2 regions of the Variovorax sp. 10N420 genome follow, and region 2 is predicted to be linked to the other one. Evidence: predicted binding sites of a transcription regulator. Region 2 holds the regulator's gene; the other holds the start of a gene.
The links. Region 2 encodes HrcA, which represses chaperone genes, less so after heat shock. Its sites were predicted from a motif close to TTAGCACTCNNNNNNNNNGAGTGCTAA; they were not measured.
Positions count from the first base shown of each region.

Region 1: the regulator HrcA is predicted to act here: its motif matches at 11,021-11,047, upstream of groES (co-chaperone GroES).

Region 1 is NZ_JBFTIJ010000004.1:84,892-100,953, forward strand. It holds gene AC1DEK_RS11500 (HAD-IA family hydrolase) at 1-352, shown strand, start outside; gene AC1DEK_RS11505 (lipocalin family protein) at 298-966, opposite strand; gene tal (transaldolase) at 1,079-2,029, shown strand; gene pgi (glucose-6-phosphate isomerase) at 2,026-3,582, shown strand; gene AC1DEK_RS11520 (DUF805 domain-containing protein) at 3,646-3,996, shown strand; gene msrA (peptide-methionine (S)-S-oxide reductase MsrA) at 4,007-4,750, opposite strand; gene AC1DEK_RS11530 (pentapeptide MXKDX repeat protein) at 4,797-5,048, opposite strand; gene AC1DEK_RS11535 (molybdopterin-binding protein) at 5,163-5,963, opposite strand; gene AC1DEK_RS11540 (cytochrome b/b6 domain-containing protein) at 5,960-6,595, opposite strand; gene AC1DEK_RS11545 (response regulator transcription factor) at 6,694-7,410, shown strand; gene AC1DEK_RS11550 (sensor histidine kinase) at 7,407-8,873, shown strand; gene groL (chaperonin GroEL) at 8,952-10,604, opposite strand; gene groES (co-chaperone GroES) at 10,653-10,943, opposite strand; gene AC1DEK_RS11565 (helix-turn-helix domain-containing protein) at 11,737-11,967, opposite strand; gene AC1DEK_RS11570 (UvrD-helicase domain-containing protein) at 12,455-13,888, opposite strand; gene AC1DEK_RS11575 (ATP-dependent nuclease) at 13,881-15,587, opposite strand; gene AC1DEK_RS11580 (hypothetical protein) at 15,641-15,937, opposite strand.
Region 2 is NZ_JBFTIJ010000003.1:14,934-30,995, reverse strand. It holds gene AC1DEK_RS08185 (ribose-phosphate pyrophosphokinase) at 1-302, opposite strand, end outside; tRNA gene AC1DEK_RS08180 (tRNA-Gln) at 378-454, opposite strand; gene ispE (4-(cytidine 5'-diphospho)-2-C-methyl-D-erythritol kinase) at 559-1,419, opposite strand; gene AC1DEK_RS08170 (lipoprotein insertase outer membrane protein LolB) at 1,416-1,892, opposite strand; gene AC1DEK_RS08165 (tetratricopeptide repeat protein) at 1,907-3,730, opposite strand; gene mutM (bifunctional DNA-formamidopyrimidine glycosylase/DNA-(apurinic or apyrimidinic site) lyase) at 3,821-4,636, shown strand; gene AC1DEK_RS08155 (dynamin family protein) at 4,710-6,671, shown strand; gene mutY (A/G-specific adenine glycosylase) at 6,697-7,734, shown strand; gene rapZ (RNase adapter RapZ) at 7,768-8,643, opposite strand; gene recN (DNA repair protein RecN) at 8,640-10,322, opposite strand; gene AC1DEK_RS08135 (NAD kinase) at 10,324-11,220, opposite strand; gene hrcA (heat-inducible transcriptional repressor HrcA) at 11,249-12,253, shown strand; tRNA gene AC1DEK_RS08125 (tRNA-Ile) at 12,309-12,385, shown strand; tRNA gene AC1DEK_RS08120 (tRNA-Arg) at 12,466-12,542, shown strand; gene greB (transcription elongation factor GreB) at 13,232-13,807, shown strand; gene AC1DEK_RS08110 (RelA/SpoT family protein) at 13,819-16,062, opposite strand, start outside.

The DNA.
Region 1 (16,062 bases), on a different contig from region 2:
TGCCGGCGAGGACTTGCGCCTTTACTACCTGTCGAACATGCCCGAGCCTTATGCGCGCGTGCTCGAATACCGCCACGCGTTTTTCCGCTGGTTCGACGGCGGCATCTTTTCGGGCGACGTCAAGCTCATCAAGCCGCAGCGCGAGATCTACGACTTGCTCACGGAGCGCTACGGGCTGGTGGCGGCAGACACCCTCTTCATCGACGATTCGCTTCCGAATGTCCTTGCCGCGCGCGAACTCGGCTGGAAGGCGATCCACTGCCAGCGGCCGACCGAACTGCCGGCGCAGGTCGAAGCCTATTTGCCGGTGAAGACGACCTTGTCCACGTCGAAACCGAGCGTGCGGGCGTAGTCGAGTTCGGCGCGAAGCGACGCTTCATCCAGCGTGGGCGCGCGCGACAGTACCCAGAGGTACTTGCGGTCGGGCGTGCCGACCAGAGCCACCTGATAGTCGCGATCGAGCTTCAGGATCCAGTAGTCGCCCCAAACCATCGGCAGCCAGGCAAGCCAGTCGGGTGCGAAGCGTACTTCGAGCCGGCCCGCGCCCGGTTGGCCGGCGACCGGCACCACACGGGCCAAACCGACCGATTCTTCGAACTTGCCGTCCGCCAGCATGCAGCGGTTGCGCACCTCCATGGTGCCGTCGTCGCGCAGGTTGTATTCGGCGGTGACCGCCCCCGTGCATTGCTTCTCGAACCGGTTCGGAAGGCGGGCCTGTTCATGCCAGAGGCCCGCATAGCGCTTGAGGTCGACCGGTGCCACCACCTGGAGCGGCGCACGCATGAGCGGTGCGCCATCCGGCGGTCCGGCGACGGCTTCGCCGCGCGCGCTGCGAGGGTTCGTCATCGCCAGCAGCGTCAGCGCGCCGCCAACGCAGAAAGCGGCTGCCAGCGTGCCGATCGAGGCGCTGTGGGCGCGGTCGTCGAAGGCGGCTGGCGGTGGGGCGCGGCGGTTGCGAATAGCCATGGCTTTTCTCCCTTGGGCGAGTCGACAAGGCCGAAGAATAGTTACCGATCGAACCACCCTACGTCAGTCATGGACGACACGGCCTGTAGTTTTGCAGCGGGATAATGATCCGATGAACCAACTCGATGCCCTCCGTCAATGGACCACCGTGGTCGCCGACACCGGTGATTTCCGTCAACTGGCCCAGTTCAAGCCGCGAGACGCGACGACCAACCCGTCGCTGATCCTCAAGGCGGTGCAGAAGGCCGACTATCGTCCGCTGCTGGACGAGGTGGTGAAGAAGCGCGGGGGCAAGCCCATCGACGAAGTCATCGATCGGCTGCTGGTGCGCTTCGGAACCGAGATCCTCTCGATCATTCCTGGCCGCGTCTCGACCGAAGTCGATGCGCGGCTGAGCTTCGATACGAAAGCCACCATGGCGCGGGCCGAGCGCATCGTCGCGCTCTATCGCGCCGAAGGTGTCGACGTGGAGAAGCGCGTGCTCATCAAGGTTGCCTCGACATGGGAAGGCATCGAGGCCGCGCGCCAACTCGAACAGAAGGGCATCCGCTGCAACCTGACGCTTCTGTTTTCATTCCCGCAGGCGGTGGCTTGCGGGGCAGCCAAGGTTCAATTGATCTCGCCTTTCGTCGGCCGCATCTACGACTGGTACAAGAAATCGGCCGGCGCCAAATGGGACGAGGCGGCCAACGCGGGTGCCAATGACCCGGGGGTGAAGTCCGTGCGGCAGATCTTCGACTACTACAAGAAGCAGGGCATCGCGACGGAAGTGATGGGCGCCAGCTTCCGCAACGTGGGGCAGATCGCCGCTCTCGCGGGCTGTGACCTGCTCACCATCAGCCCCGAACTGCTGGGGGAGTTGGCGGCCAGCGAGGCCCCGCTCAAGCACGCTCTGGACGCCGAAGCCGCACAGCGCAGCGACACTGAAAAAGTCACCTTCGACGAGCCCTCGTTCCGCTTTGCACTGAACGAAGACGCGATGGCTACCGAAAAGCTCGCCGAAGGCATTCGCGCCTTTGCAGCGGACGCGATCAAACTCGAAAAACTCATGGAGACCACATGACGCGCACCCGCGGCGATCGGACGGCCGCCTGGACTGAGCTCCATGCGCACTACGAAGCAAGCGGCAAGGGCTTCGACCTGCGTCGGGCGTTTGCTGCTGATCCCAAGCGCTTCGAGAGCTTGAGCCAGTCGGCGCCCGGCGTCTTTGCCGATCTGTCGAAGAACCTGATCGACGCACGCGCCGAGCAACTGTTGATGGCCCTGGCGCGCCAAACCGGTCTGGAGGCGCATCGGGACGCGATGTTCGCGGGGGACCACATCAACGCGACCGAAGACCGCGCGGTGCTTCATACGCTGCTGCGCAGGCCCGCGTCATCGCCGCCTCCCGCCAAGCTGGCTGGCGCCTTCAATGAGGTGCAGACCACGTTGACGGCCATGCTCGATTTCGCGGAATCGATCCGCGCCGACAACACCATCACTGACGTGGTGAACATCGGCATCGGCGGCTCGGACCTGGGCCCGCAGATGGCCGTTCTTGCGCTGGAGGCCGATGTTGCGCCGGGCAAGCGTTTTCATTTCGTCTCGAATGTCGACGGCCATGAACTCGCCGGCGTGCTTCGGGGGCTTGCGCCCGAGCACACGCTGTTCCTGATTGCCTCGAAAACGTTCACCACCGCCGAGACCATGACCAACGCCAAGTCGGCGAAGCGGTGGTTCGAGCAATCCGGCGGAGTTGACATCGCGCGCCATTTCGCCGCGCTGACCACCAATGTCGCCGCGGCGCGCGAATTCGGCATCGAGACGACCTTCGGATTTTGGGACTGGGTCGGCGGACGCTATTCGCTCTGGTCATCGATCGGGCTTCCAATCGCACTGGCCATCGGCGCCGAAGGCTTTCGCAGCCTGCTGGCTGGCGCACACGCGATGGACGAGCACTTCCGCACCGCGCCGCTGGACCAGAACCTGCCGGCGCGGCTTGGCCTGCTCGACGTCTGGTATCGCGACTTTCATCGCTTCACCAGCCGTTGCATTGCGCCGTATCACAGTTCGCTCAAGCGCCTCCCGGCCTATCTGCAGCAACTCGAAATGGAGAGCAACGGCAAGCAGGTGGACATGGAAGGCAAGCCCGTAACGTTCGGTACGTCGCCCGTGCTCTGGGGCGAGCCGGGCACCAACGGGCAGCATGCTTATTTCCAGATGCTGCACCAGGGCACGGACGTGATCCCGCTGGACTTTCTCGCAGTGCGCGACCCGGCGCATGACCTCGAAGGACATCACCCGAAGCTGCTCGCCAATGCGCTGGCCCAGGCGCAGGCACTCATGGTCGGCCAGAGCGATGCGGGCGGGCACAAGAACTTCCCGGGCAATCGGCCCAGCACCTTCTTCGTGCTGGACAAGCTGACGCCCGAGTCGCTCGGTGCTTTCCTGGCGCTCTACGAGCATCGCGTGTTCACCAGCGGTTCTGTCTGGGGCATCAACAGCTTCGACCAATGGGGCGTCGAGCTCGGCAAGGTCCTGGCCAAGGACATCGAGCCGCGCCTGGCATCAGGCAATGTCGATGGGCTGGATGCGTCCACAGCCGGCCTGCTCGGAAGGCTGCGGCAGAGCCATTGACGCGGACTGCTCGATATGATGACCGCGGGGTTTTCCCGTGGGAATCAACAAGAGGAGTCGTTCATGAACTTTCAACAGGCCGTACAGACCTGCTTTCGCAAGTACGTCGATTTTTCCGGCCGCGCATCGCGTCCCGAGTATTGGTGGTTCTTCCTGGCCTACTTCATCCTGGCCTTTGTCACCGGCTTCATCCACGAATACGTCAACTTGCTGGTGGTCCTTGCCTTCATCCTGCCGATGCTGGCGGCCGGTGCGCGTCGCCTGCATGACGTGGGCAGGTCCGCCTGGTTTTTGCTGCTCGGGCTGATTCCGGTGGTGGGCTCGCTCGTGCTGTTGTACTTCATGGTTCAGCCGAGCCAGCCCGAATCCAACCTCTACGGTCCACCGCCCGAGCCCCTGCCGGCCAGCATCTGACAAACGCTTTTCAGGCGCCCGAACCCACCAGCATGGGTTTGGCGCGATAGCTGTCCGGAAAGACCCGTTTCAGGTTCTCGACCTTCGGCAGATCGTTGAAGGCGATGTACGGATGGTCGGGGTTGCGCGTCATGAAGTCCTGGTGGTACGCCTCGGCCGGATAGAAGCCCTTGAGCGTTTCGACAGTCGTGGCGATTGGCTTGCCGTAGATCTTTGCCTTGTCGAGCTGCGCGATGTATGCCTTGGCGACGCGCGCCTGCTCGGCATTGGCGGCAAAGATGGTCGAGCGGTACTGGGTGCCGGTGTCGGGGCCTTGGCGGTTCAGCTCGGTCGGGTTGTGCGCCACGGAAAAGTAAATCTGCAGCAGCCGTCCGTAGCTGATCTGTCGAGGATCAAAGGTGATCCGGACCGATTCGGCATGGCCGGTGCGGCCTGAGCCGACCTCGTCGTATTTGGCCGTCGATGGCTGGCCGCCCGCGTAGCCGGAGACGGCGCTCGTCACCCCTTTGACGTGTTGGAACACGCCCTGCACACCCCAGAAGCAGCCGCCCGCGATCACGGCGGTTTCCGATGTCGTGCCTGGCGGGGTGGACGCGTCTTCGGCCGGCGCCGGGATCACGACCGCGGCCTCCGCAGCGAGCGAGGGTGCCACATGCCACAGCCCGGCCCCCGCGATGAGGGCCAGTGCAGCCAACAAGGGCCGCCGAGTCAGCGAGATGCGCGATCCCGCGCCCATGGAAAAAGGTGATTTCATGACAGTGCTGCTCCTTGGGTGAAACCTCGGTGGCGGAAGACCGAGGCTACTTCTTCATTTCGTCTTTGGCCATGCCGTCCTTCGACATCGAATCCTTCTTCATGCCGTCCTTTGACATGCCGTCCTTTGACATGCTGTCCTTCGCCATGGATTCTTTCTTCATACCGTCCTTGGCCATTGAATCTTTCTTCATTCCATCCTTGGACATGGCGTCCTTGTTCATGTCGTCGGCCGCGAATGCGGAAGCCGAGCCGATGGCCAGGAAGCCGGCGAGGAGCGTTGCGGTGAGCTTGTTCATTTCAGTGTCCTTGTATGAGTGAATTTCGAGCTTGTTAAGTTTTTCAAAGTCTCAGTGCGCGCGGTTCCGGAGAACAGCGCTGCACGCTTTCAGCAGCGCCGAGTCGAAGCCGACTCAGCTGCCGCCGAACCAGTTGTAGCCCTGGTCTTCCCAGTAGCCTCCGGGATAGGTGTTGGTCACAAAAATCGCCCGGATGTGCTTCGGGTTCTTGTAGCCAAGCTTGGTGGGCATGCGCAGCTTCATCGGAAAACCGTACTTCGGTGGAAGCGGCTGGCCGTCGTAGGTGAGCGTCAGCAGGGTCTGCGGATGCAATGCGGTCGGCATGTCGATGCTGGTGTAGTAGTCGTCGGCGCACTTGAAGCCGACATATCGGGCGCTGGTGTCCGCACCGATGCGATGCAGGAAATCCGCGAAACGGACGCCGCCCCATTTGCCGATCGCGCTCCAGCCTTCAACGCAGATGTGGCGCGTGACTTGGTCCTGCTGGGGCATTTCGCGCAGTTCGGGCAAGGTCCAGCTTCGCTTGTCAGCCACAAGGCCGGTGACTTCGAGCCTATAGCCGTCCTCCGCCACTTCGCGCACCTCGTCTTCGCCGTAGTAGGCGTTGAAGGGAAACGGCCGCGTGATCATCGATTCGGGATACGTCGGCGCCAGCCGGTTCGGATCGAACAGCCAACCTTGCGCCGCGTCGTTGAAACGTGAAATGCGGGTGAGCGCAGCCTCGACCGTCGAGTTGTCGCTGATGCTGCAGCCGCTCAGCAGCGAGAGTCCGCCGAGTGTCAACGAACGCTGCAGGAATGCGCGACGCGCAGGCTGCTCGATCCGCCGGCCGATGAGCTTGCGCGCCTCGGCCAGAGCCGCATCGGTGTCGATGTCGGCCAGAGTGGCCTGGGGGGTGCGCTTGAAGAAGTTCATGCGGCCTCCTTGCTGTGGCTGCCCAGCATCGTGAGCAGCGTTCGCGGGACCAGCGCGACCATCACGAGATGGACGGCGACGAAGGCAACCAGCGCGGCCATCGCGCAGAAGTGAATGCGGCGGGCGAACTCGTAGCCGCCGAGCAGTTCACGCAGACCCGCAAACTGCACTGACTTCCATAGCACCAAGCCGGAAACCACCAGCACGGCAATGTCGACCATCACGAACAGATACGCCAGGCGCTGCACGTTGTTGTAGCGCCGCGGGTCCGCGTGCGACAGCTTGCCGCGCAAGGCCGCAAGCGCATCTCGCCAGACGCCGGCCGGCGACAGCGGGAAGAACTTGCGCCAGAGCCGGCCGCTCGCCACGTTGAGCACCAGATAGGTCAGGCCGTTGATCGCCAGCAGCCACATCGCGGCAAAGTGCCACTGCAGCGCGCCGCCGAGCCAACCGCCCAGGGTGATCGAAGGAGGAAACTCGAATCCGAAAAGTGGTGATGCGTCGTAGATGCGCCAGCCGCTCGTGACCAGCACCAGCACGGCCAGGGCATTGAGCCAGTGCGTGATGCGCATCCACAGCGGGTGGATGGGTGCCTTGCCAGATGAAGCGGATGGAGTGGACTCGCTTTGCATGGGGCAGATTCTTGGGCGGACCCCATGGCCGATTCATCACGGAGAGTTCAATTAATCGTGATAAATGCGCCGCCGATATCGCCGCACAATCCGTTTTCATGGACTCAGCCAAACGCGTTCTGATCGTCGAGGACGATGCGCACATCGCCGAACTGATGGGCATGCATCTTCAGGACGAGGGCTACGCCATCACGCATGCCGCCGATGGCGATGCCGGCTTGCGCGAACTGGAGCGCGGAAGCTGGGACGCGTTGATCCTCGATCTGATGCTGCCGGGCGTGGACGGGCTGGAAATCTGCCGCAGGGCGCGGGCCATGACGCGCTATACCCCGATCATCATCACGAGTGCGCGGTCCAGCGAGGTGCATCGCATCCTGGGCCTCGAACTCGGCGCTGACGACTACCTGGCCAAGCCGTTCTCGGTGCTGGAACTGGTGGCGCGGGTCAGGGCCTTGCTGCGGCGCACCGACGCCCTGGCGCGCAATGCGCGAATGGAGGCAGGACGGCTGGACATCGGCAACCTCGGCATCGATCCGGTCGCCCGGGAAGTGCAGGTCGATGGCAAGCCTGTCGAACTCACGCCGCGGGAGTTCGATCTGCTGCACTTCTTTGCGCGCCATCCGGGCAAGGTGTTCTCGCGGCTCGACCTGCTCAACCATGTCTGGGGTTACCAGCACGACGGGTATGAGCACACAGTCAACACGCACATCAATCGCCTGCGCATGAAGATCGAGGCTGACCCGTCGCAGCCGCGCTGCATCCTCACCGTCTGGGGGCGCGGCTACAAGCTGGCGCCGCAGGAGGCCGGACCATGAGCCTGCATGCAAGCTTGTCGCGCCGCATCTCGGTGGTCTTTGCCGTGCTGCTGCTGGCGTGCTGCAGTGCCTCGATCTGGCTGCAGATGCATGCGAGCAGCCGCTACGAGCAGGAGGTGACGCAGCGGCTTTCGCTCGGCCTGGCTGCGCACATTGCCGAGAACTCGACGTTGATGGAGCGCGACGGGCCCAACCCTGCGGCGGTGAGCGACCTTTTCGACAAGCTGATGGCCGTGAATCCCAGCGTCGAGCTTTACCTGCTGGGGCTCGATGGCCGCATCCAAGGGCAGGCGGCCCCGCCCGGACATCTGAAGCGCGACCGCGTCGATATGGCGCCGATACGGCGGTTGCTCGACGGCGCGCCATTGCCGGTCCTGGGTGACGATCCGCGCGGCAATGGCACGCGCAAGGTATTCAGCGCCGCGCCGTTGCGGGTGGGCGGGCAGGAGGTCGGCTATGTCTACGTGGTCCTGTCGGGCGAAGAGCGTGACGCGCTGCTGGCGGACGCTGTGGCGAGCAATGTATTGCGCACGACACTGTGGTCCGTGGCGCTGGTCGCCCTGCTGGGCCTGATTGCAGGATTGGTGGCTTTTCGGCTCATCACCCGGCCCTTGCGCGAGTTGACCGGTGCGGTGCGCAAGTTCGAGAACGATGGCGTGGCGGCGCTCCAGGATGTGGAACCGGCGTTCGAGCGCGTCGGCCGCGGAGGAGACGAGATCGCCACGCTTGCCCAGGCCTTCGCGCAGATGACGCGGCGAATCGCCGAGCAATGGCGCGAACTCACGCAGCAGGACCAGCAGCGGCGCGAGCTGTTCGCCAACATCTCGCACGACCTGCGCACGCCGCTGACGTCACTGCACGGCTACCTCGAGACGCTGTTGATCAAGGCCGACACGCTCGACACGGCGGAAAGGCGCCGTTACCTCGAAATCGCGCTGGCACAGAGTCGCAAGGTCACCCGGCTTTCGCAGGAGCTCTTCGAACTGGCGCGACTGGAATATGGCGTGGTCAAACTCGAGAAGGAGCAATTCGCGCTCGCTGACCTTGTGCAGGACGTGTTCCAGAAGTTCGAGCTGGCCGCCGAGGCGCGGCATCAACGGCTGGTGGCCGACATTGCACCGGACCTGCCCGGCGTGTCGGCAGACCTCGGCATGATCGAACGCGTGCTGACCAACCTGCTGGACAACGCCATCCGCCACACACCCGCTGGCGGCGAGATCATGGTGCAGTTGCGCCAGGACAAGGCCGGCGTGCAGGTCGAGATCAGCGACACCGGGCCGGGTATTCCGAGCGAGCTTCGCACCGCCATCTTCACGCGGCCGATGTTCTCGTCGGCGGGAGGCCGAAGCGGTGGGCTGGGGCTGGTGATCGTGAAGCGCATCCTCCAGCTGCATGGCAGTGACATCCGCTTGCTGCCGCGTGTCGACAAAGGGGCCGTGTTTTCTTTTCTGCTGAGCACCTGAGAGCCGCATTTCAGACGAAAAAAAGCCCCGGGGCTCACGCCTCGGGGCTTTTTGGACTGGCTGGAAGCCGGGCCGGGATTACATCCCCATGCCGCCCATGCCACCCATGCCGCCCATGTCTGGCATGCCGCCGCCAGCGCCGGCTTCTTCCTTCGGTGCGTCGGCGACCATGGCTTCGGTCGTCAGCAGCAGCGAGGAAACCGAAGCGGCGTTTTGCAGTGCGGTGCGGGTCACCTTGGTCGGGTCCAGGATGCCCAGTTCGAGCATGTCGCCGTAGGTGTCGTTGGCGGCGTTGAAGCCGTAGTTGCCCTTGCCGGCCAACACAGCGTTCACGACCACGCTGGCTTCGCCGCCGGCGTTGTTGACGATCTCGCGCAGAGGCGCTTCGATGGCCTTGAGCACCAGCTTGATACCGGCGTCCTGATCAGCGTTGTCGCCCTTGAGCTTGTCGCCCACGGCTTGCTTGGCGCGCAGCAGGGCCACGCCACCACCGGCAACCACGCCTTCTTCCACTGCAGCGCGGGTGGCGTGCAGGGCGTCTTCGACGCGAGCCTTCTTTTCCTTCATTTCGACTTCGGTGGCAGCGCCAACCTTGATCACTGCCACGCCGCCGGCCAGCTTGGCCACGCGCTCTTGCAGCTTTTCGCGGTCGTAGTCGCTGGTCGCTTCTTCGATCTGCACGCGGACTTGCTTCACGCGGGCTTCGATGTCGGCAGCGGCGCCCGAACCGTCGATGATGATGGTGTTTTCCTTGCCCACTTCGATGCGCTTGGCTTGGCCGAGGTCAGCCAGCGTCACCTTCTCGAGGGTCAGGCCGACTTCTTCAGCGATGACCTTGCCGCCCGTCAGGATGGCGATGTCTTCGAGCATGGCCTTGCGGCGGTCGCCGAAGCCAGGTGCCTTGACGGCCACGACCTTCAGGATGCCGCGGATCGTGTTCACGACCAGCGTCGCCAGGGCTTCGCCTTCGACTTCTTCGGCAATGATCAGCAGCGGACGGCCGGCCTTTGCCACTTGCTCCAACGTGGGCAGCAGGTCGCGGATGTTGCTGATCTTCTTGTCGAACAGCAGCACGAACGGGTTTTCCAGAATCGCGCTTTGCTTTTCGGGGTTGTTGATGAAGTAGGGCGACAGGTAACCGCGGTCGAACTGCATGCCTTCGACGACGTCGAGTTCGCTGTCGAGCGACTTGCCGTCTTCAACGGTGATCACGCCTTCCTTGCCAACCTTGTCCATTGCGTCAGCGATGAGCTTGCCGATGGTTTCGTCGCTGTTGGCCGAGATCGAGCCGACTTGCGCGATTTCCTTCGAGGTCGTGGTGGCCTTGGAAGCCTTCTTCAGCTCGGCGACCAGGGCGGTCACTGCCTTGTCGATGCCGCGCTTCAGGTCCATCGGGTTCATGCCGGCAGCCACCAGCTTGAAACCTTCGCGAACGATGGCTTGTGCCAGCACGGTCGCGGTGGTGGTGCCGTCACCGGCGTTGTCCGAAGTCTTGGAGGCCACTTCCTTCACGAGCTGGGCGCCCATGTTCTGGAGCTTGTCCTTGAGTTCGATTTCCTTGGCGACGGACACGCCGTCCTTGGTCACGGTGGGGGCGCCGAAGGAGCGCTCGAGGACCACGTTGCGGCCCTTGGGACCCAGGGTGACCTTGACTGCGTTGGCGAGGATGTTCACACCTTCGACCATGCGCGCGCGGGCTTCGCCGCCGAAGACTACGTCTTTTGCTGCCATGAGTTTTCTCCGAGATTCAGTTGGATGAGAGGGATGAAGGGTGAGAAATTACTTCTCGACGACTGCGAACAGGTCGTCTTCCTTCATGACCAGCAGTTCGTCGCCATCGACCTTGACGGTCTGGCCGCTGTACTTGCCGAAGAGGACGCGGTCGCCAACCTTGACGCTCATCGCCCCGAGGTCGCCCTTGTCGTTCTTCTTGCCAGGACCGACCGCCAGGACTTCACCCTGATCGGGCTTTTCCGCGGCGTTGTCGGGGATCACGATGCCCGAGGCGGTCTTGGTTTCGCTTTCAATGCGCTTGACGATCACGCGATCGTGCAAAGGACGAAGTTTCATTGCATCTCCTGATAAGAAACGGGGGTTTGGTCCGAAGCCGGCATGGTGCCGGCTCCGCATCGCGAAGTGCGGTGCTGTTAGCACTCAACTTCGACGAGTGCTAATCATAAGGGTGTTTTGCCCGGTTTCAAGAGCGCGCGCGTTGAAGAGCAGATCTGTCGATTCTCAATCAGTCCTGAACTTTTCTCTCTCAGTTCTGAACACGTGCGCACATGGCCTCCCGCGGTAGGGGACTCTTGCGGTGCCTGCTAGGGGAAATACCTAGCTAGCCACTCAGCCCTGGAGGCCCTGGGCTTCGACGAACAGGCGCCTTTCGGGCCAGAGGAGGTCCGGTGTATGGAACGTGGACATGCCGCGCGATTTGGCGAAGAGCGTGGCCGCGGCGGAGAGGCTAGCGCGGCATGTCCCCTTTGTTGGGGAGTATTGAGGTCTGTCGCGGTTAATCAACATCCGTCGGAAAATTCCATCCAATCGCTGGTCGGTTACAACTGCCGAAACCTCAAATCCCCGGGGTGCGGACAGCAGCATGGTCGGTCAGTGCGGTCAAGAAGGGGCGACGATCACCATCATGTCGCTGGTGCGATTGGGAGAGCGGTCAAGCAAGCGCTCTCCCTGCCGAATTGGTTGAGAGTCGGAGCAGAACTTGCGGAAGCTTGTGAAGTTTGGACGTGGCGGCGCGTTCAACAGAGCGGTCAAGCGCAGGCCGCTCCAATTGTGAAAATCAGCCGCTGTCGTAGGAAGCATGTAGCTGCTCACGCCGCACGCCAACTCCATGTCGTCCAGCGTCGACTGACTACTTATTCACTTTCTCGAGAGCTGTGCGCTTGCCGAGCGCGAACTGCGACCAAGCGCTGAAGCTGCTGTTCGTTGGCGCGCGGCTTTCCCAAAGATAAATGGTAGCGCCGCTCATGCCCACAAGCGTTCCGTAGAAAGCCCCAGACAAGCCAAGCTCGGCCCTTTGGGCAGCAAAACGAGTGGCGCTGAAGCGACGAGGCGTCTCGGCATCGTCGACGGCGGTGATCATCGAAGCGGTCTTCGCCTGAGGGCTAACTGGTTGAGCTGCTTGTGCCGCCCGGCTACTTGGCGCGTCAAGTCGGCGATCTCGCTGGGATACTGCGAGCTTGTTTGTTGAGGCTGTCCATTTCTGCTTGCGCGCAACGCGAGAGATCTCAGACTTCAAGACGGAACCGATGTTGCTCATGCCGCGCATTTGGCCCTGAGGAACTGCGAGTCGCCCCTGAATGGATGTCCGAGTAAGACTGATTGCAGCCGATCGATCTGTGTCAACTCAAAGACCGCTTCACACCCGACTACAGACACAGACGAAGTCCCGCTAGTTCGGCTCCAGACTGAGAACAGTCTTTGACGTCCGATGTTCGAACGACCGGTAGTCCTGAGACCGGGCATCTGCGACGCTAGCATTGCCGTCGTCAACCGCTTGCGGCGAAGTGGAGCCGGTGCACCCGGATAGTTTCGTGCCGCGCAACCGCGGCATCCTGGCAACGGCAACCCTAGACGCTCGGCAAAGTTCCGCCGCTGCAAATGATCGTTAACGACTTTGCACCCCTCGTTATTGCAACATAGAGGTCTTTGGTACCGAGCGAGTCGGCGTCCAAAATCACCGCATGGTCGTACTCAAGCCCCTTGACCAGCAATGTCGTCCCAATGAGCTTCTGATGTCTGATCGGCCTGCCCGTGTGCCGCATTTCTTCTTGGTACAGGTTCGCCGCTTCAAGGAACGTCGCCCCTGCCCCGTCAATGTGCAACTTCAGGACGCTCATGAAGCGGTAGAGCAAATCACGCCGGTAGGCCGCAGTCTCAGGGTTATCCTTCAGCAGCAAGATAAAGGCTTTGAGGTTCTTGCTTGTCGGCGTTGTGAGGTACAGGTTCGCGGCCGCCAGCAAGTTGGGATATTTTGTGGCCTTCGTCTCCTTGGCAATGTTTCCAAGCTTGGTGCCAGCGGTCAGCGTCTTGTCGACGGCAGTGAAGCAGTCCTTGGCGAAATCCAAGACGTGCAGGAACCTAGCCTTCGTGTTCTTGGCGGAATCGAGCTTCTTGACGAACGAGAAGAGCGCCTTGCCTTCCACTTCCTCAATGGAAGAGAAACGGCCTCCCATGGTCCGAGCCAGGCGGTGGGTCTTGTTCTTGGACTCCTGATCCCCGCCATGCAAGGCAATGACGGAGGCGGTGTTGCCTAAGTGCTCACAGAGAAGAGCGTACTGCTTGTTGGGCAGGTACTGGGGATCGGTGTAGGCCCGTTTTACGCATGCAGGCAGGCCGTTGATAAGGTCGATCTTCTGACCCTGCTCCAAGCTCTTTCTCGCGGCCTTGAGCCATGCACCCAACAACGGCTGTCCCGCATTGTCCCAACGCCATGGCTTCTCCAACTGACCCAAGCAGGCGAAATGCGGATAGATGCTAGCGTCCCAATCCACGGGCTTGCCGTCGTCAAAGTCAAAAATGGCCTGCATGGGATCGCCCAGAATGCGGCTAGGCAGCACTTCGGCCAAGGCACACACAAGACCATGCTGCAGATCCGAGCAGTCTTGGTACTCGTCCACGTAAACGCCGGCGTAAGTGGCCTTGACGATACGGCGAACGAAGTCCTTTTTCAGCAGGGTTGAACATGCCTCATAGAGCGTCGCCCACTGCTTGCTCGTTGGGTTTTCAATCTTCCACCCAGAGTTCTTCGGGTATGCAAGGCAAAGACGAAGGGACCAACTGGCAATGGTGTCAATCTGGTACCGGGACGCAGGAACACCGAGGGTGCTCATCTTCGTCTTGATGGAATTGACCCCGGCGAACGTGTGCGTCAAGATCAACTGCCGGTGGGTTCCCGCCTTCACCGCCATGGCAATCAAGTGCGTCTTGCCGTAGCCAGCAGGAGCGATGACATACCCCTTGCCTGTGCATTCACCGAGCTTGATTGCCAGTTCCTCAGACATGCTCAGCCCATTCCCAGAGCTTGGAGAGCTTCACAGGAATGTCCTTCTTTGAAAAATCGGGATCGCCGAAAGAAGGACTGATAGCCTGAACCCACAAGTCGCCTCGGGTGATGTCCTTGAACCAGTCGCAACCCTTCGCCGCCTTCCCGATGGCAAGTCTCAGATCGGCACTTTCCGCCCACGTGCCAACGTCTTCACTGAGTTCCTTTTGATACTTGGAACGCACGTTGGCATAGACGGTCAAGCTGGGAACGGTTTGGGCAAGCTTCACACTGGCGATCACGCTTGCCCACGGCAAGTCCTGAAAGGCCCGTTCCTCCAATGAGAGCCTGTCGGTCCACACATGAACCGGAATGCCCTTGTCTCTCAACTCCGCTTCATGGGCAGGCGAGAACTGCTTCTCGGCGTCTCCGTCAGCAAGGACGCAGACCTCATAGCCAAGCAGCTTGAATGCCTCGGCCAATGCTTTAATCTTGCTCGCACCACCAGCGTTCAACAAGGACACCCCGTGGTATGAGAACGGATCATTGCCTTTTCCGACCTGGTAGTCGTCAAAGCCTCTCAAGAAGCCCACCTCAGTGGCCCCTTCGCAGACTACGACCTTCTTCGACAGAAAGGCTTCAGCGCTGGATCGAATCTTCCCCTGTGCCTCATGGGCCACCAAGCCTTCGCAGAAGGCGGGGATGACCCGCACAGTGCCTGCCTTGCTGTGGACAATGTAGAGCTCATTGACGGTGAGCTCACGAAGCACGGCAGGTGAATGGGTGGTCAAGAAATACTGACCCCGCTTGTCCTCCCGCACATGCTTCAAGAGCCGAGAAATGCGGTGAGGCTCGAGCCCGAACTCAACCTCGTCAAAGAGGGTCACATGGCCTTCTTCAAGACCCATTTTTTGAATGCCGCACAACAGCATTCGCCGTGACCCCAATCCCAACTGGCGAAGCGGAATGTCGCCGTCATGCAGAGCGAGTCCGCCGACCTTCAGGTTCACCGAACTCAAGTCCAAGTGGGCCTTGTAGGCTTCCACGACAGGCACACCTAAAATCTTGGCCACCTCCTGAGACTTCACGGCGGCAGCGTCAAAGTTCTTCAGGCTGTTGGGCCTGTCGGCGTCAAGCGAGGTGCGGGCCGTTCTTGAAGCATTGGCAAGCAACTCGTTCAGGCTCTGCGCTTCAGTGAGCTTTGCTAAGGCCGTGCCTGTCGCCCATGAAAGTTGTCTCTCGCTGTAGGCTCCGATCAGGCCCACGCTGACCTTGTTGCGATCAGCTTGCTTGAAGGGCACACCGTCAGGATTGCGATCACAGACCACCAGCCACTTGGGCTCCAAGTCCTTGCCGACAGTGAGGCGGATTGTCAGGACGGATTCAAGAGCGTCGTCGGCCTCGTCAACGAGCTTGCCGGTCTTGGCGTCCCAACCTCGCAGGTACTGGCCGTACATGTTGAGGGAGAGGAAGTCTTCAACGAGATCGCCTATGGACACCTCAATGACAATGGCGTTTTCTACCTTGCCCGTGTAGAAATCCGAGTCGCTGAGGGTCAGGTTCCACTGAGGATGGAACGCATACCTGATTGCCTCAAGGATCGTGGATTTGGACGAGTCGCCCTTCCCAATGAGACAAAAGATGTCCGCTGTCGGAAGGCTCCAGTCAAGGTCGTTGACTCCGCGAAAGTTCCTGATCGATATTTTTCTGATTCTCACGAAGCCCGCTCCCTAGTGTTGATTCGAACCGAAGAGGCCATGTGCCGACAAACTCAGCCGGCATGCACATAGCGCTCTTCCAGTTCCTCCAGATAAAACTCCACGTTGCTGCTGATCTTTTCCATGACGTTGGGCAGGTAAGAAACCATGTCGTCCATGGTCAGATCTTTGCCGTCGTAACCGTGGTAGCTGCTCAGATACTGAGAAATCTCCTGCCTCTCATGCTCGCTCAGGTTTTTCATGGGGTCGCCCGCCTGGTAGGCATGAAGATCGGACAAGTGAATGGCCTTGCAACCGAATTCGTAGGCAACCCGCTCCCAGCCACCCAAGAAGTGGGCGAAGGCCACCATGCTCCTATCGCTCAGCATGACCTTCTTGCCGTTTTACTGATATGACCACCTTGCCCCCTTCGTGACGGTCTTCTCCATGAGGGACACCGCAACGTCCGCTGCTGTCTCAGGACGCCAGAGGAAGG
Region 2 (16,062 bases):
TGCCGCGCGTATCCAAAGTAGGGGATCACCGCACTGATGCGCTCGGCCGACGCGCGCTTGAGTGCGTCGACCATGATGAGAAGCTCCATCAGGTTTTCGTTGGTCGGAGCACAAGTCGACTGGACCACAAAAACATCGCGCGCTCGCACGTTCTGGTTGATCTCGACAGTGACTTCGCCGTCAGAGAAACGACCGACGCGAGCTGCGCCCAGCGAGGTGCCTAGGTGGTGCGAAATTTCCGCGGCAAGCCCTGGATTGGCGTTGCCGGTGAAAACCATGAAATCAGGGTTGTGAGCCTGCATGAGCGTCCCGGCTAAGTGCATCCGGCAATGCGAAATGGCTCTTTAAGGAGCCGCCAAAAATCTCGTGAAAGGATTTGGCAGGGGAGAAAGGATTCGAACCTTTGCATGCTGGAATCAAAATCCAGTGCCTTAACCAGCTTGGCGACTCCCCTACACGGGTCAATGGCAAATGCCATCAACCGATATGTCGCACCAGGCCGCGCGCGGCCTGACTACCAACATCAGACCGCATATAGCGCCCTGATGTTTAAACCATTTAGACCGCCCACCCCATCAGTGGGTGAACAGCCAAGTTGTTGCACTTTCGAACCTGCCAGCCCTCCGGGGCCGTTGCGAGTTCGGCTTCATGCAACATTGCTGCAAATACCGAGCTTCCCGAACCGGTCATACGGGCTTCCAAACCTTGGTGACCGAGCCATTCGATGGCGTCAGTGACCGCGGGGCAAAGCCGTTGTGCGACCGGCTGCAGGTCGTTATGACCAAAGTCAAAGCGGAAACTATCTGCTCTCGCTTCGCTATGTGCAGCAAAGCCCGAGAGTATAGCAGCCGGAGTTGCGCGTTGGAGATCAGGTGCTGCAAAAATTAACGGTGTGTCCAAGCCATCAGTTGGCTTGACGACCGCGAAGCGACCGGAAGGCAAGTTGATCGGCGTGATTGATTCGCCGACCCCCTCGACCCAAGCGTTTCGCCCGCGAAGAAAAAAGGGCACGTCGGCACCAAGCGTAAGGCCGATCTGCTCCAGTCGAGCCAGCGGCAGATTCAAGCCCCAAAGACGATTCAATGCCATGAGGCACGTGGCCGCGTCCGAAGACCCGCCCCCCATTCCCGCCTGCGCGGGCACGTACTTGGCGATTGCGATGTGAGCGCCGTAGTTCGTCTGCGAGAAGTCCTGCAAGGCTCGTGCGGCGCGAACGACGAGGTCCTCGGCAGGAAGCTTCGTCGTCAGGTCTTCCCGGCTGATCGCACCGTCGCTTCGGCGCTCGACATGCAGCGAATCTGACCAGTCGATGAGCATAAAAACCGACTGCAATAGGTGGTATCCGTCTGCCCTTCGCCCCGTGATGTGCAGGAAGAGGTTGAGCTTCGCGGGCGCGGGCAGATCGTAGATTGCCTTCATGCGCGTTCGAAGACGATGCGCAGGTCGGCTCGCGGCTCTGGCGATTCGCGGGTGGCCTGCAAGCGGCCTATGCCGACGCGTGAAAGATCCGGACGCCAGCCGGGAACGCGTTCGTTCCGGCCCGCGAGCCAGGCGAACAGGGCGCCCACGGGGATGGCCGCGCCCGTCGCTGCCTCGATCAACGCGTCCACGGAATCGAAACGCTGTGTCTTGGCGCCGTTTTTGAGCAAGGCCTCTCTGGGCGACCAGTGAAGCTGCGCCAGAGTGCTGCCGATGGGGCTGGTCAGCGTTAGTTCGCCGGCCTGGGGCATGCCCCGCAATTCGAAGAGCGCGGAGAAGGTCTGCACAGGCTGGCTGTCGACGCGCAGCGACAACCTTCCGCTCCACGCTTCGGCACTGGCGTCGAGCGCGTCGTTGCGGCGGGGGCTTGCGCAGCCCGAGATGATCAACGCGCCAGCGCAGGCGGTCGACAAGAGTGAGCGCCGATTCAAAGTCTTACGCGCAGGCGTTTGAGCGTTTCCTGCAGCGTCTCGTTGTCAGCATCGGCCAGCGAGGCCTCTTTCCAGATGGAAAGCGCACGGTCTCGCTGCCCCGCCGCCCACAGCACCTCGCCCAGATGCGCCCCGATTTCGGGGTCGGGCCGGCGCTTGTAGGCGTCTTCCAGGATTCGTGTGGCTTCGCCCGTGTTGCCAAGCCGGAATTCGACCCAACCGAGGCTGTCTGCAATGAAAGGATCGTCAGGCGCAAGCTGGACGGCTTTCTGGATGAGTGTCCGAGCTTCTTCAAGGCGGACCTTCCGATCCGCGAACGAGTAGCCCAGCGCGTTGTAGGCGTTCTGGTTGTCGGGCTTCAGTTCGATCAAGCGACGCAGGAGGCGCTCCATCTCGTCCATACGATTCAGCTTTTCTGCAACCATCGCCTGGTCGTAGATGAGGTCGGTGTCCGAGGGCGCCGCTGCGCTGGCCTGCGCGAGCATGTCCAGTGCAGCTTGGTATTGCTTGGCATCGCGCAGCAGCTGGACTTCGGCCAGGAACTTTTGCTTCTTCTCCTCGGGCGTGCGCTCGGGCAGGCTGCGGATCAGTTCGCGGGCCTGGGGCAACTTGCCTTGCCGGGCCAGCAATGACGCGCGGCGCACTTGTGCTGCCGCCAGGTCTTCGGAGTTGTCGATGCGCGCAAGCCAACTGTCAGCGCCCGCAAAGTCCTTGCGGCGCTCGGCGAGTTGCGACATGAGGAGATAGGCTTGCGTCAGTCCGCGATCGCGTGCCTCGTCGTCTCCCTGTGTACCAACGAGCGAGATGTAGCGCTTCAGCGACGCCTCGGCCGCCGCGTCCTGGCGCGCCTGCGCCTGAAGGCTGCCGAGGAGAAGCCAAGGCTCGGGCAATTCGGGGCGTGCCACGGTGAGGGCGGCGAGTTCCGCAGTTGCGTCGGAATAGCGCCGTCCTTCGACCAGTACACGGGCATAGGCGATGCGCATTTCTGGCTGCGCCTTGGGATTTGCGAGGTAGCGCTGAACGATCGGCTCCGCAAGCGGTTGGGAGGGATCGATCAAGTCCAGCGCAAGCAGTGCCGGACCTTCCGAAGCCGGATCCATTTCCTGGCCCTTGATGGCCGCATCGAGCGCTCCTGCGGTGTCGCCCGCGGCAAGGCGCAGGCGCCCGACAGCCGCCCATGCGGCCCCACCCGTGGCGGGGCTCTTGAGGTCGTCTGCGAGGGCTTGCTCGACGACCGATGCGGCGAGTTTCTTGTCCGTGGCTCTCGCGTAGTTGCGCGCGATCACGGCCATCAGCAAAGGGCGCTCGATCTGCGGGGTTGCGGCCACTTCGGCTCGCAGCGGCTCGACCGTCTCGCTGATCCGGTTGAGCGCGATCAGGATTTGTAATTCAAGGCGCCTCGGATCGCGCGACTCGGGGATTGCTTCTTTCCAGGCGCGCGTCGCTGCAAGCGCCGCGTCCCAAGAGCGCGCCTGAGCGGCGATTTCGACGGCACGTTGGAAGAGCTTGCCGTCGCGAGCCTGCTTGGCAGCATTGAGTATCTGGGCATAGCCACCGCCGGGATCTCCGGACCGCAAGTCAAGTTCGCCGACCAGTACCTCGTAGAAAAGCTCGGCCGTCATGGCAGAGGACAGCGGCGCCGACTTGTCGGCACTGGCCGCGGCGGCGGCTGTTTGCGGCGTCTTCGCAGGCTCGATCAAGGGTGTGAGGTCGCTTGGGAGTGGAGGCTTTTGCGGTTCTGTCTGGGCCTGGGCCGCAAGCGTGGTCAGAGCAAAGAGCGCAGCCGCCGCAAGGCGGGATCGACGAAGCGGAAAGGTCATCGGACCATAATAATCCAGGCTCCTGAGCGATGGCGGGCGGGGGTTTCGATATCTGCCGATGTCCTCGCGGATCGTCCCACGCTTGCTCCCATGCCCGAACTACCTGAAGTTGAAGTCACTCGCCGCGGTTTTGCGGATCGCATTATTGGAGCCCGCATCGACGCTGTGCGCGTAGGCAAGCCGTTGCGCTGGGAGCTCGGCATCGATCCCGCCTTTCTGGTCGGGCGAACGGTAAAGGCCGTGCGCAGACGCGGGAAATACCTGCTTGTCGATCTTGACTCAGGCCTTCTTCTCATGCACCTCGGAATGTCCGGCAGCCTGCGTTTCGATGCCTCTCTGCCGCCTTCGGGCGCACATGACCACTTCGACCTCGCGACGAATCAAGGGGTCCTGCGCCTCAACGACCCGCGCCGCTTCGGTGCGGTGGTGTACGTTGACCACGAGGCTTCGCCGCTCGCGCGCAAATTGCTGGGCGGACTGGGGATGGAGCCGCTCGGTGAAGCCTTCGACTTCGATGCATTTCTGGCCGGAATGCGCCGTCGAAAGGCGCCAGTAAAGCAGGTGCTGTTGGCGGGCGAAGTGGTGGTCGGCGTCGGAAACATCTATGCCTCCGAAGCGCTGTTTGCCGCCGGAATACGCCCGACGCTTGCTGCGTCGCGGATCAGTCGGCCCCGCGCATTGCGCCTGCATGCAGCGATCCGCGAGATTCTGGCGCGAGCCGTCGAGCGCGGGGGAAGCACCCTGCGTGACTTTTCGAACACGGACGGGCAGAGTGGCTACTTTCAGTTGGAAGCCAACGTTTACGGGCGCGCGGGTGAACCTTGCCGAGTCTGTGCGTCACCAATCCGTCAGGTGCGGCAGGGGCAGCGGTCCACGTATTTCTGCCCGAACTGCCAAAAGTACTGAAGCAGCACAGGCGATTGGCCTTCAAAAGCCCTGCCGATGCTATATTTTGTAAATCCTCCTTACATTTGTCCCCTTGACTGCTTCCTTTAATCAGCAATTCGACCAGCATGGTGCGTGGCGGCGCAATTTCGCGCACCGCTTGAAGTGGCTTGCCAGTTGGCTGAACGAAAACGAACTGCTGAACCAGAGCGTTGCGGAGCGCTTGCGGGACGTCGAGTCGCAACTGCGAACCAGCAAGGTCATGGTCGCGTTTGTCGCAGAGTTCTCGCGTGGCAAATCCGAGTTGATCAACGCGATCTTCTTTGCAGGCTACGGGCGCCGCATCATGCCCGCGAGCGCCGGGCGCACCACAATGTGCCCCACGGAGCTGGGCTACGACGCCACGCATCCGGCCAGCCTGCGGTTGCTACCGATCGAAACCCGACTAGAGGCGTACTCTCTCTCGCATTGGCGGGACGAACCGGGGCGCTGGACCGAAATCGCTATCGATGTCGACAACGCAGAGCAACTGTCGCAGGCAATGAGCAAGGTCGCCGAGGTGCGCTGGGTTCCAGTGCAAGAGGCTCAGGCACTTGGCTTCTGGAGCGACGACGCGCCCGACGACAACCCGGTCCCCGATTCTGATGGCCGTGTGGAGATTCCACGCTGGCGGCATGCCTTGTTGAACATGCCGCATCCGTTGCTGGAGCAAGGGCTGGTCATCCTCGATACCCCGGGGCTCAATGCCATCGGCGCCGAACCAGAATTGACGGTGAGCCTGATCCCGCAGGCTCACGCGGTTGTGTTCATCCTCGGCGCCGATACCGGCGTGACGCGCTCGGATCTTTCGATCTGGCGCGAGCACCTGGTCACCGAGGGCGATGTGAGCGAAACCCGCATCGTAGTGCTCAACAAGATCGACACGATGTGGGACATTCTCAGCACGCCCGCCCAGGTCGACGCCCAGATCCAGAGACAGCGCAAGGGCGCGGCTGAACTGCTCGGCGTGCCGCTTTCGCAGGTACTCCCGGTTTCGGCCCAGAAGGGCTTGCAAGCAAAGATCCGCCGGGACGTGCCCCTGCTTCAGGCGAGCCGCCTTCCCGCGCTGGAAGCCGTGCTGGGTGAAGGATTGCTCGGCAAGCGAGAAACAATGCTGCGGCTGGCGGTCGATGCCGGCATCGCAGCCCTCCGCACAGAGGCAGCCCGCATCCTGCACGTGCGCCAGCGAGACCTGTCGGAACAGGCGCTCGAATTGCAGGGCCTACGCGGCAAGAATGGCTCGGTGATCCGTCACATGCGGGTGCGCATCGAACAGGAGCAAACCGAGTTCGAAGGCAGCAATACGCGCATCCTTGCCTTGCGATCCGTGCAGGGAAAGTTGCTGCGGGAGGTGTATGCAGTCCTCGGGAGCACCGCGCTCAAAGCGGACATGGGCCGCTTGTCTGCGGCCCTGAAGCGGCGCGGCATCAAGTTCAACGTGCGCAAGGTGTACGGCGAAACCTTCGACGCGCTGCGGAATAATTTGCGCGAGGTCCAGGCGACCACCGCCGAGATCCAGGCGATGCTGCATGCCACCTTCCGGCAGCTCAATGCAGAGCACGGCTTCACGCTCCAGGCTCCGCCCGAGCCGGATCTCACGGGTTTCGAGCAGCAGCTGACTCAGATCGAGCGCAGCCACACGCACTATCTCGGCGTCGGCAATCTGCTCAAGTTGTCGCAGCCCGATTTCTGCGACAAGCTGGTGCGCGCGCTGGCAAGCCGTCTTCGCGTCGTCAACGAAGCGGCCATGACCGAGGTCGAGCGCTGGAGCAAAGGCGCTGGCGCACAACTGGATGCTCAGCTGAAGGAGCGGCGCCGCACCTTCACAAAGCGGATCGAGGCCGTCGAACGCATTCAGGGAGCTGCCGGCAGCCTCGACGAGCGCTTGGCGGAGCTGGCCGCCCAAGAGAGCAATCTGGCTGAATTGCATCGCCGCTTGGGCGAGCTCACAACGTTGCTCGTGAGCCATGAGACGCCCAGCGCCGTGCCGGCGCGCAGTGAGCTCAGTGCGGTCTGAAGGCTCTCGGTCGCCGGCGCAACTCATCGCGCCCGCCTTCGCAGAAACTGTCGTCGCCTGGCAGCACACGCATGGGCGCAGTGAGCTTCCATGGCAGAACACGCAAGACCCCTATCGCGTCTGGCTCTCCGAGGTGATGCTGCAGCAGACACAGGTTTCAACCGTGCTCGGCTACTTTGCGCGTTTCCTCGAGCGCTTTCCGACTGTCGGGGCGCTCGCTGCAGCGCCTGAAGATGAAGTGATGGGGCTGTGGAGCGGACTCGGTTACTACAGCCGCGCCCGCAACATGCATCTGTGTGCAAAGGAAGTCATCGCGCGCTTTGGCGGGGAGTTTCCGAGTACGGCAGCACAATTGCAGACACTTCCTGGCATCGGCCGCTCCACGGCATCTGCAATCTCGGCTTTCTGTTTCGGGGAGCGCGTCGCCATCCTCGACGGGAACGTCAAGAGGGTGCTCACGCGAGTGCTGGGGTTTGAGGGCGACCTGTCTTCCTCGGCCCAGGAGCGCACGCTCTGGAACGAAGCGACCGAGCTGTTGCCGCCGGCCACGCAGAAGCAAGCCATCGCCCGCTATACGCAGGGATTGATGGACCTGGGCGCCACGGTTTGTCTTCCGCGCAACCCGAGTTGCATCATCTGCCCGGTGGGAGATGCGTGCGTTGCCAGACGGGAAGGTGCACCGGAGAGGTATCCGGTCAAAACGCGCAAGCTGCGGCGCAGTGCCGAGTCGCTATGGATGCTGAGTGCCCGTGACGATCAGGGGCGCGTATGGCTCCAGAAGCGTCCCGCCAGAGGGATATGGGCAGGGCTCTATTGCCTGCCCGTCTTTGATTCCCGCGAAGCGTTGATTGACAAACTCTCCGCCGCCGATCGCAAGCAGGCACGTGACGAAGCCGGGTTTGTTCATGTATTGACGCACAAGGACCTTCATTTGCATCCGGTTGCGGTCGTTTGCCGCGCACCCTCGACGCTGAGCGAAGACGGAGCATGGTTCGACGATCGCCAGTGGCCGGCGCTCGGCATGCCCGCGCCGGTGCGCAAATTGCTCTTGAACGCTGGTTGAGCCGACCGCAATCGCGCCATCGCGCAACCGCGCTCAGGATCCGTCGAGTTCCCGGTGCCGCTTGAGTGCGGCCCATTTTGAGCCGAAGCCGCGCGCCAGTTGCTCGACCAGGAAAACAGACCGATGCTGTCCGCCCGTACAGCCGATGGCTACTGTCACATAACTGCGGTGGTCCCGCGCAAGCGCGTCCAGCCATCTTCCGAGAAATTGCGCGATGTCGTCGTACATGCGCGCGACGTCGTCGTGCTCGCGCAGCCACTCGATGACTGGCGCATCGCGACCCGTCAACGGACGCAGCGCGGGCACATAGTGCGGATTGGGAAGCATGCGGACATCGAAGACGTAGTCGGCATCGAGCGGCACGCCGCGCTTGAAGGCGAATGACTCGAACACCAGAGTGAGGGCGCTCTCGGGCGCCGCGATCAGCGACTTGATGTAGCTCTGCAGTTGAGCTGGCCGAATGATGCTGGTGTCGATCACATCGGCACCATCGCGCAGGTCGGCGAGCAGTTCGCGCTCCAGGTCGATCGCTTGCGTCAGCACGCGCTGTTGCTCGGGTGCGTAGGTGTGGCCTTCCTGCCGGGACAGCGGATGGCGGCGACGGGTTTCCGAGTAGCGCCGCACCAGCGCGTCCGTCGTCGAGTCGAGGAACAGCGAGCGCAGCGAAACGCCTTCTCGCCGCAAGCCTTCGAGTTGCTGCGGGACGAGCGGCAGCGAAACGCCGCTGCGCACGTCCATGGCGATCGCCACCCGCGCTGTCTGTTGTTGCTGCTGCAATGCGACGAAAGGCGCGAGCAGTTCCGGCGGCAGGTTGTCGACGCAGTAGTAGCCGGCATCTTCGAGCGCGTGCAGGGCCACAGACTTGCCCGAGCCGGACATTCCTGTGATCAGCACGAGTTCGAGACTCATGCGGAAGTCTCCGGTGTCTTGTTGCCCAGCATCTCGCGAGCGTGCGCCAGCGAGGTCTGCGACACGCGTTCCCCGCCCAGCATGCGCGCGATTTCCTGCGCCCTGCCTTCGTTGTCCAGGACGGAGACTCCGCTTTCCGTGCGAAGACCGTCCTGGCCCTTGGCGGCCGTCTGTCGCTTCGCAACCACCAGATGGTGATCGGCACAGGCAGCGACTTGCGGCAGGTGAGTGACTGCAAGAACTTGCCGGTCACGACCCAACTGCCTCATGAGTCGCCCGACGGTTTCAGCGACCGCGCCGCCGACGCCGGCATCCACCTCGTCGAAGATGAGGGTTTGCGCCTCGCCGAGTTCACTGGTGGTCACGGCGATGGCCAACGCAATGCGCGACAACTCGCCGCCGGAGGCCACTTTGCCGATAGAGCGCGGCGTGCTGCCCGCATGCCCGCTGACCAGGAATGCGATGTCTTCGAGGCCCGACCTGCCGGGTTGCGCCAGCGGTTGAAGTGCCACTTCGAACCGGCCGCCTTTCATTCCAAGCTCTTGCATGGCCTGCGTGACCGCCTGCGCGAGCCGCGGTGCGGCCTGCTTGCGCGCCTTGCCCAAGGCCTTCGCTTCTTTCATGTACGCTTGTTGCGAAGCCAGTTCGGCACGTTCGAGCGCACCGATGTCACTTTGGGCATCGAGCGCTTCCAACTCGGACTGCCACCCGGACAGCAAGACCGGAAGCTCGGCAGGTTGCCGCCGGTAGCGCCTGGCAAGCGACATCCAGAGACCCATCCGCTCGTCCAGTTCGGCGAGCTTCTCGGGGTCCGTGTCAGCCTGCCGGAGATAGCCGTGCAGCGAGTGAGCGGCATCCGCGGCTTGCGCGACGCTCGAGGCCAGAACCTCGCCTAGAACCTTGAACTCGGGTTCGATGTGATCGCAGTTCTGCAGCAGCGTCACCGCACGGCTCAGCGCGGACAGCGCTCCGCCGTCGTCGTCTTCGAGGGCGGAGCATGCGCCCTCGGCGGCTTCAATGAGGGCCTGGGCATTGGAGATGCGCGCATGGCTCGCCGAAAGCTCTTCCCACTCGTCCGTGCCAGGGTCGAGTTTCATGACCTCGGCGACTTGCCACTGGAGCCGCTCACGCTCGCGCTGCAGGGAATCCTGCGCCGATCGCGCGGTTTCCAGTGCGGAAATGGCTTGCCGCCAGGCGTGCCATGCAGCTTCCAGTGTGGTGGTCGTGACGCCCGCATAGGCATCGAGCAGACCTCGAACCGCATCAGGACGAGTCAGGCTTTGCCACGCATGCTGACCATGGATGTCGAGCAGGTGGTCGCCGAGTTCACGCAACTGCGTGGCGGTGGCGGGACTGCCGTTGATCCAACCGCGGCTGCGCCCCTGTAGATCGACTGTCCTTCGAAGGAGCAGGGAATCGCCAGCCTCGAATCCGCCTTCGTCCATCCAGGGACTCAGCGCCGGGTCGGCGTCGAATTCTGCGCTGACGTCCAGGCGGTCGGCACCTTCGCGCACGGCACCGGCGTCTGCGCGATTGCCAAGCGCGAGTTGAAGCGCGTCGACCAGGATCGATTTGCCTGCGCCGGTTTCACCGGTGAGGACGGTAAAGCCCCTGGAGAGATCGATTTCGAGGGCGCGCACGATCACGAAGTCGCGCAATGCGATACGGCGCAATGCCATGTCAGGAACCTCCTTCGTTCCAATGCAGTTTCTTGCGCAGCGTGTCGAAGTAGCTCCAGCCTCGGGGGTGCAGGAACCGCACGCGGTAGTCCGAGCGGCGCACAAGGACCCGATCTCCGATGACCAGCGATGCGAGGGATTGCATATCGAAATTGGCACTCGCGTCCCGTCCGCCAACGAGCTCGATGGAGATTTCTTCTGCATCCGGGAGCAGGATCGGGCGGTTGGAAAGGGTGTGCGGTGCGATTGGCACAAGGATCCAGCCTGGGACAGCCGGATGCAACAAAGGCCCGCCCGCCGACAGCGCATAGGCAGTCGACCCCGTCGGCGACGCAATGATCATTCCGTCTGCCCGCTGGTTCGCCACGAAATGACGGCCGACCGTTACTCGCAATTCCACCATTCCGGATGTGGCGCCGCGATTCACGACCACGTCGTTCATGGCTTGGGCGTCGAAGACCGACACGCCCTCGCGCATTACCTGCGCGTGCATGAGGCTGCGGTGGTCCTCTTCGTATTCGCCGGCAAGCATTGGAATCAGCGTCGCCTGGTAGTTGTCCAGTGCGATGTCGGTGATGAACCCGAGGCGCCCCCGGTTGATGCCGATCAGTGGAACACCGTATGGCGCGAGCTGCCGTCCGATGCCGAGCATGGTTCCGTCGCCTCCGACCACCAGGCCGAGGTCGCACTCTTCCCCGATTTCTTCGACGGTGAGCGCCTTGTAGCGGCTCACTTCGACGATTTCCGCCTGGGACTGCTCGACAAAGACAGTGCAGCCTTGTGATTCGAGGAACGCGCCGATGCCCTCCATGACTTCGTCGAGAGCGCCGCATTGCGCCCGAGCACCAGAAGCCTGGTACTTGCCAATGAGTGCGACGTGACGAAAGCGAGGGCCCATCTACAAATTACAACATTAAAATTGCCCGATGCTGGACGATCGCGCCAAGTTGCTGCTGAAGACACTCGTCGAGCGCTATATCGCCGAGGGCCAGCCCGTCGGCTCCCGCACTCTGTCTCGCGCCTCTGGACTGGATCTTTCGCCCGCGACGATCCGCAACGTGATGTCCGACCTCGAGACCCTCGGGTTGATCGCAAGCCCACATACGTCGGCAGGCCGCATCCCCACGGCACGCGGCTATCGGCTTTTTGTCGACACCATGCTGACGGCGCAACGTGAACACCTCGCCGCGCCAAGCCTTGCCCCGGACCAGCCGCAGAAGGTCATCGCCAATGCCGCGAACTTGCTGTCGAGCCTTTCGCAATTCGTCGGGGTTGTCATGGCCCCGCGGCGCGCCTCCATCTTCAGGCAGATCGAATTTCTCCGGCTTTCCGATCGCCGATTGCTTGTGATCATCGTCTCGCCGGATGGCGACGTGCAGAACAGGGTCATCTTTCCCGAGGCCGACTATTCGCAATCGCAGCTAGTGGAGGCATCGAACTACATCAACGCCCACTATGCGGGGCTGTCGATCGAGCAGGTGCGCGACCGACTGCAGTCGGAAGTCGAGCAACTGCGCGGCGAAATCGCGGAACTGATGCAGGCGGCCGTCAAAGTGAGCTCGGAAGTCCTGACCGAGGCGCAGGACGAAGTAGTGATCTCCGGAGAGCGCAATTTACTTGCGGTCACCGATTTCTCCAGCGACATGGGCCATTTGCGTCGTGCTTTCGAACTGTTCGAGCAAAAGGCCCAGTTGATGCGTCTGCTGGACGTTTCCAGCCAGGCCGAAGGTGTGCGCATCTTCATCGGCGGCGAAAGCCAGGTCGTGCCGTTCGACGACCTCTCGATCGTGAGCGCGAACTACGAGGTCGATGGTCAAGTAGTGGGGACCTTGGGCGTCATCGGCCCGACTCGAATGCCGTACGACCGGATGATCCAGATCGTCGACATCACGTCGAAGCTCGTCACGAACGCTTTGAGCCATCGGAAGTAGCGAAGTAAAGGAAGCAGGAGTGCGCGCCTGTGTCCCACTAGAATCCGGATCGCGTGGGCCGTTAGCTCAGTTGGTTAGAGCAGCGGACTCATAATCCGTTGGTCGCTGGTTCAAGCCCAGCACGGCCTACCACCCCGTTTTTTTCTTTGCCTTGCGTGAAGCTCTGGATCGAGAAAAAGTGTCCAGTTTTGAATGCTATACTTGCAAGCTGTGCGGCTGTAGCTCAGTTGGATAGAGTACTTGGCTACGAACCAAGGGGTCGTGGGTTCAATTCCTGCCAGCCGCACCATCTCAATAAAGGGTTAGCTCGTTGACGCGAGCTAACCCTTTTTCTTTGGTGCGGCCGTATTCGCAGGTTCTTCCCGGCGCATGAAAAAGCCCGCCGAAGCGGGCGAAAGGACCTTGGAGTCCAGAGGAGAGCGTTCATTGTGAGCGTCTCCGGCCGCTTGTGTCCAGAACTACGTCACCTGATGTAAGTGGCGCTCCCGGCCGACTATGCCGTTGACACTACCGCGCTCAGGGCCGAAAGCGCCAAGCCTTTTACCCGCGGCCATAATCGTTGACGGCGAAGCCAGCGCTGCTTGGAGTGACTACCCTCTATCCATCAGATGGAGGGTCCCACGTTTCCTTCCTGGCCTTCTTTGGGGACAACAAGATGAGCTCATTGCAAATGTTCCTGCCAGTCTCCGAGCCTGCTCGCAGCGAGGCACTTTCTCGCCTGAAGCGAACACATCATTTGCCGCGCCATCTCGTCAAGGGCATTGCTCTTGGAGAGCAAGGGAAGAGATTGGTTGTTCCGGACATCTCTCGGCAAGTCGAGCAGTCCCTGCCAGTCTCGGACACCTCAGACGCGTCCGCGCCCGAGCAGCAGTCTGGCTGACCCTGCGGCCCTCTGGCAAGGGCAATTTCCAGCGACCGACGATCGCCCGGTGTGATACAACCGGCGCCCGATTTTCCTGTGGGTCGAAGGCTGGAGCAATGAGCAAGGCATTCACGAAAGAAAACGACGCCGACGACGATGAAAGCGGAGAAGGCAGCGCTCTGCCTCCGCTTCCGGCCGGCGGCAAGAACTACATCACGCCGGCTGGTTACGCGCGGCTGCGATCCGAATTGCTCGATTTGATGGACACGGAGCGTCCGAAGGTGGTCGAAGCGGTCCATTGGGCCGCGAAGAATGGAGATCGCTCGGAGAACGGCGACTACCTTTACGGCAAGAAGCGCCTGCGCGAGATCGACCGCAGGATTCGTTTTCTCACCAAACGGCTCGAGGTCGCCGAAGTCACCGATCCGTCAGTGCATCACGGCAGCGACCAGGTGTTCTTCGGTTCGACCGTGCTGTATGCGGACGAGAACGGCGACGAACGTTCGGTCACGATTCTTGGCATCGATGAAGCCGATAGCGCTCAGTCACAAGTCAGCTGGATTTCGCCGATCGCGCGCGCGCTCCTCAAAACCAGAGAGGGAGATGTCGTCAAACTCGCCACGCCGGGCGGCGTGCATGAGATCGAAGTGCTGTCGGTGAGCTATCCGCCGCCTTCGGACGGACCCCATTGAGCCGCTGAGATTCAGGGGACCGGCACCGTCCGGGTAGCGGCAAGGACTGAGGAGGTCCGCCGAACAGCGCGCAATACGACGTCGAGGTGCGTGCGGTCGCGCACCGCGATCACGAAGCGCAAATCGGTGGAGTCCTGCGGAGTCTCATCCGCCATCTCCACGTGCGTGATGTCGGCCTCGGTATCCGCGAGCGTAGCGGCGACCCGCGCCAATACGCCCTTGTCGTTGCGAACGGTAATGACCACTCCCGTTTCAAAAGCCCGGACCGGATCATCTGCCCATTCGACCGCGAAGAATCGTTCGCTGTCCTTGTAGCGCAGACGCTGGCCGACACCGCATTCCTCCGTGTGCACGACCAGGCCTTCGCCGTGCCCGAGATAGCCCACGATCGGGTCGCCCGGAATAGGGCGACAGCAAAGTGCGAAGCGCACGGATGAGTTTTCGCTGCCGTCCAGCGTGACAGCGCCTTGCGAAACGGCATCATGCGCCGCGAATCGCTCACGACTCAGCATCAGCGCATCGGGCTTTTCGCCACGTTCGGCCATCAGCGCCATCAACCGCTTTGCCACAATGCTTGCGATGCGCTTGCCCAGTCCGATGTCGGTCAGCAATTCGGCCCGCGTTCGGTTGCCGGTGAACCGCAGGAGCTTTTCCCACAGTTGTTGATGCTCGGCGTCGTCGACCGGCAGATTCCCGAGACCTTCGGCGCGCAGAGCCTGCGCCAGCAGCTTTTCGCCCAACCCTTCGGACTCTGCATGCGCGAGCGTCTTGAGATAGTGACGAATCTTGGAGCGGGCCCGCCCGGTCCGCACGAAACCCAGCCACGCAGGATTGGGCGTCGAAACGGGCGCCGTGATGATCTCCACGACGTCTCCGTTCTTGAGTTCGGTGCGAAGCGGAACCTGATCGCCGTTGATGCGCGCGGCCGAGGTGTGGTCGCCGATGTTGCTGTGAATCGCATAGGCAAAGTCCACCACGGTCGCGCCACGCGGGAGCGCCATGATCTGACTCTTCGGCGTGAAGACATAGACCGCATCAGGAAAGAGATCGACCTTGACGTGATCCCAGAATTCGGCCGCGTCGCGCGTCTCATCCTGGATGTCGAGCAGCGACTGGAGCCACTTGGCACCCAGCCGCTCGCTGGTCGGCGCCGTTGGCTCCGCGGCCTTGTAGAGCCAATGCGCCGCGACGCCCGATTCGGCGACCACGTGCATGGCTTCGGTCCGCAATTGGAATTCGACGTTCACGCCGGCTGGCCCCACCAGGGTGGTGTGGAGCGACTGATAGCCGTTGAGCTTGGCGATCGCGATGTGGTCCTTGAATTTGCCGGGCAGCGGCTTGTACATCTGGTGCAGGATGCCAAGCCCCGTGTAGCAGGAAATCACGCTGGGCACGATCAGCCGGAAACCATAAATATCGGTGACCTGGGCGAAGCTCAGGTGCTTTTCGTCCATCTTCCGGTAAATCGAATAAAGGGTTTTTTCGCGCCCTGCGATGCGTACGCTCATCGACGCGTTGGCAAAGGCTGTCTCTACTTCCTGCTGAACCTTCTGGATAAGGTCTCGACGTCGTCCTCGGGCCTTCGCGACCGCTTTGGCAAGAATGGCGTAGCGCCATGGACGCAGGTGCCGAAAGGACAAGTCCTGCAGCTCCCTGTAGGTTTGGTTGAGGCCCAACCGATGCGCGATAGGTGCGTAGATTTCGAGCGTTTCGCGCGAGATGCGCGCCCATTTTTCGCGCGGCGCGTCGTCCAGCGTACGCATGTTGTGCGTCCGGTCAGCGAGCTTGACCAGGATGACCCGCACATCCCGCGCCATGGCAAGAAGCATCTTGCGGAATGACTCCGCCTGGTTTTCTTCGCGCGTATTGAAGCGGAGTTTGTCGAGCTTGGTGAGACCGTCGACCAGCTCCGCAACAGGGGCTCCGAAGCGTTCAATCAGTTCTGACTTGGTCACCCCGCAGTCTTCGATCGCGTCATGCAGCAGAGCCGCCATCAAGGCCTGCGCGTCGAGCTTCCATTCTGCGCATTGGGCAGCGACTGCAATCGGATGCGTAATGTAGGGCTCGCCGCTGTTGCGCAGCTGGCCCAGATGCGCTTCGTCGGCGAAGCGATAGGCGCGGCGAACTTGGTCGATGTCCTCGGCGCCAAGATAGTCAAGCCGGTCGGTCAGCGCGGCGAAGCTCGCGGCGGCCGCATTCAGCGCCGCCGGACTCGGCTGGGGGCTTCGAGGAGCCTCGGATTGGGGCTTGACGAC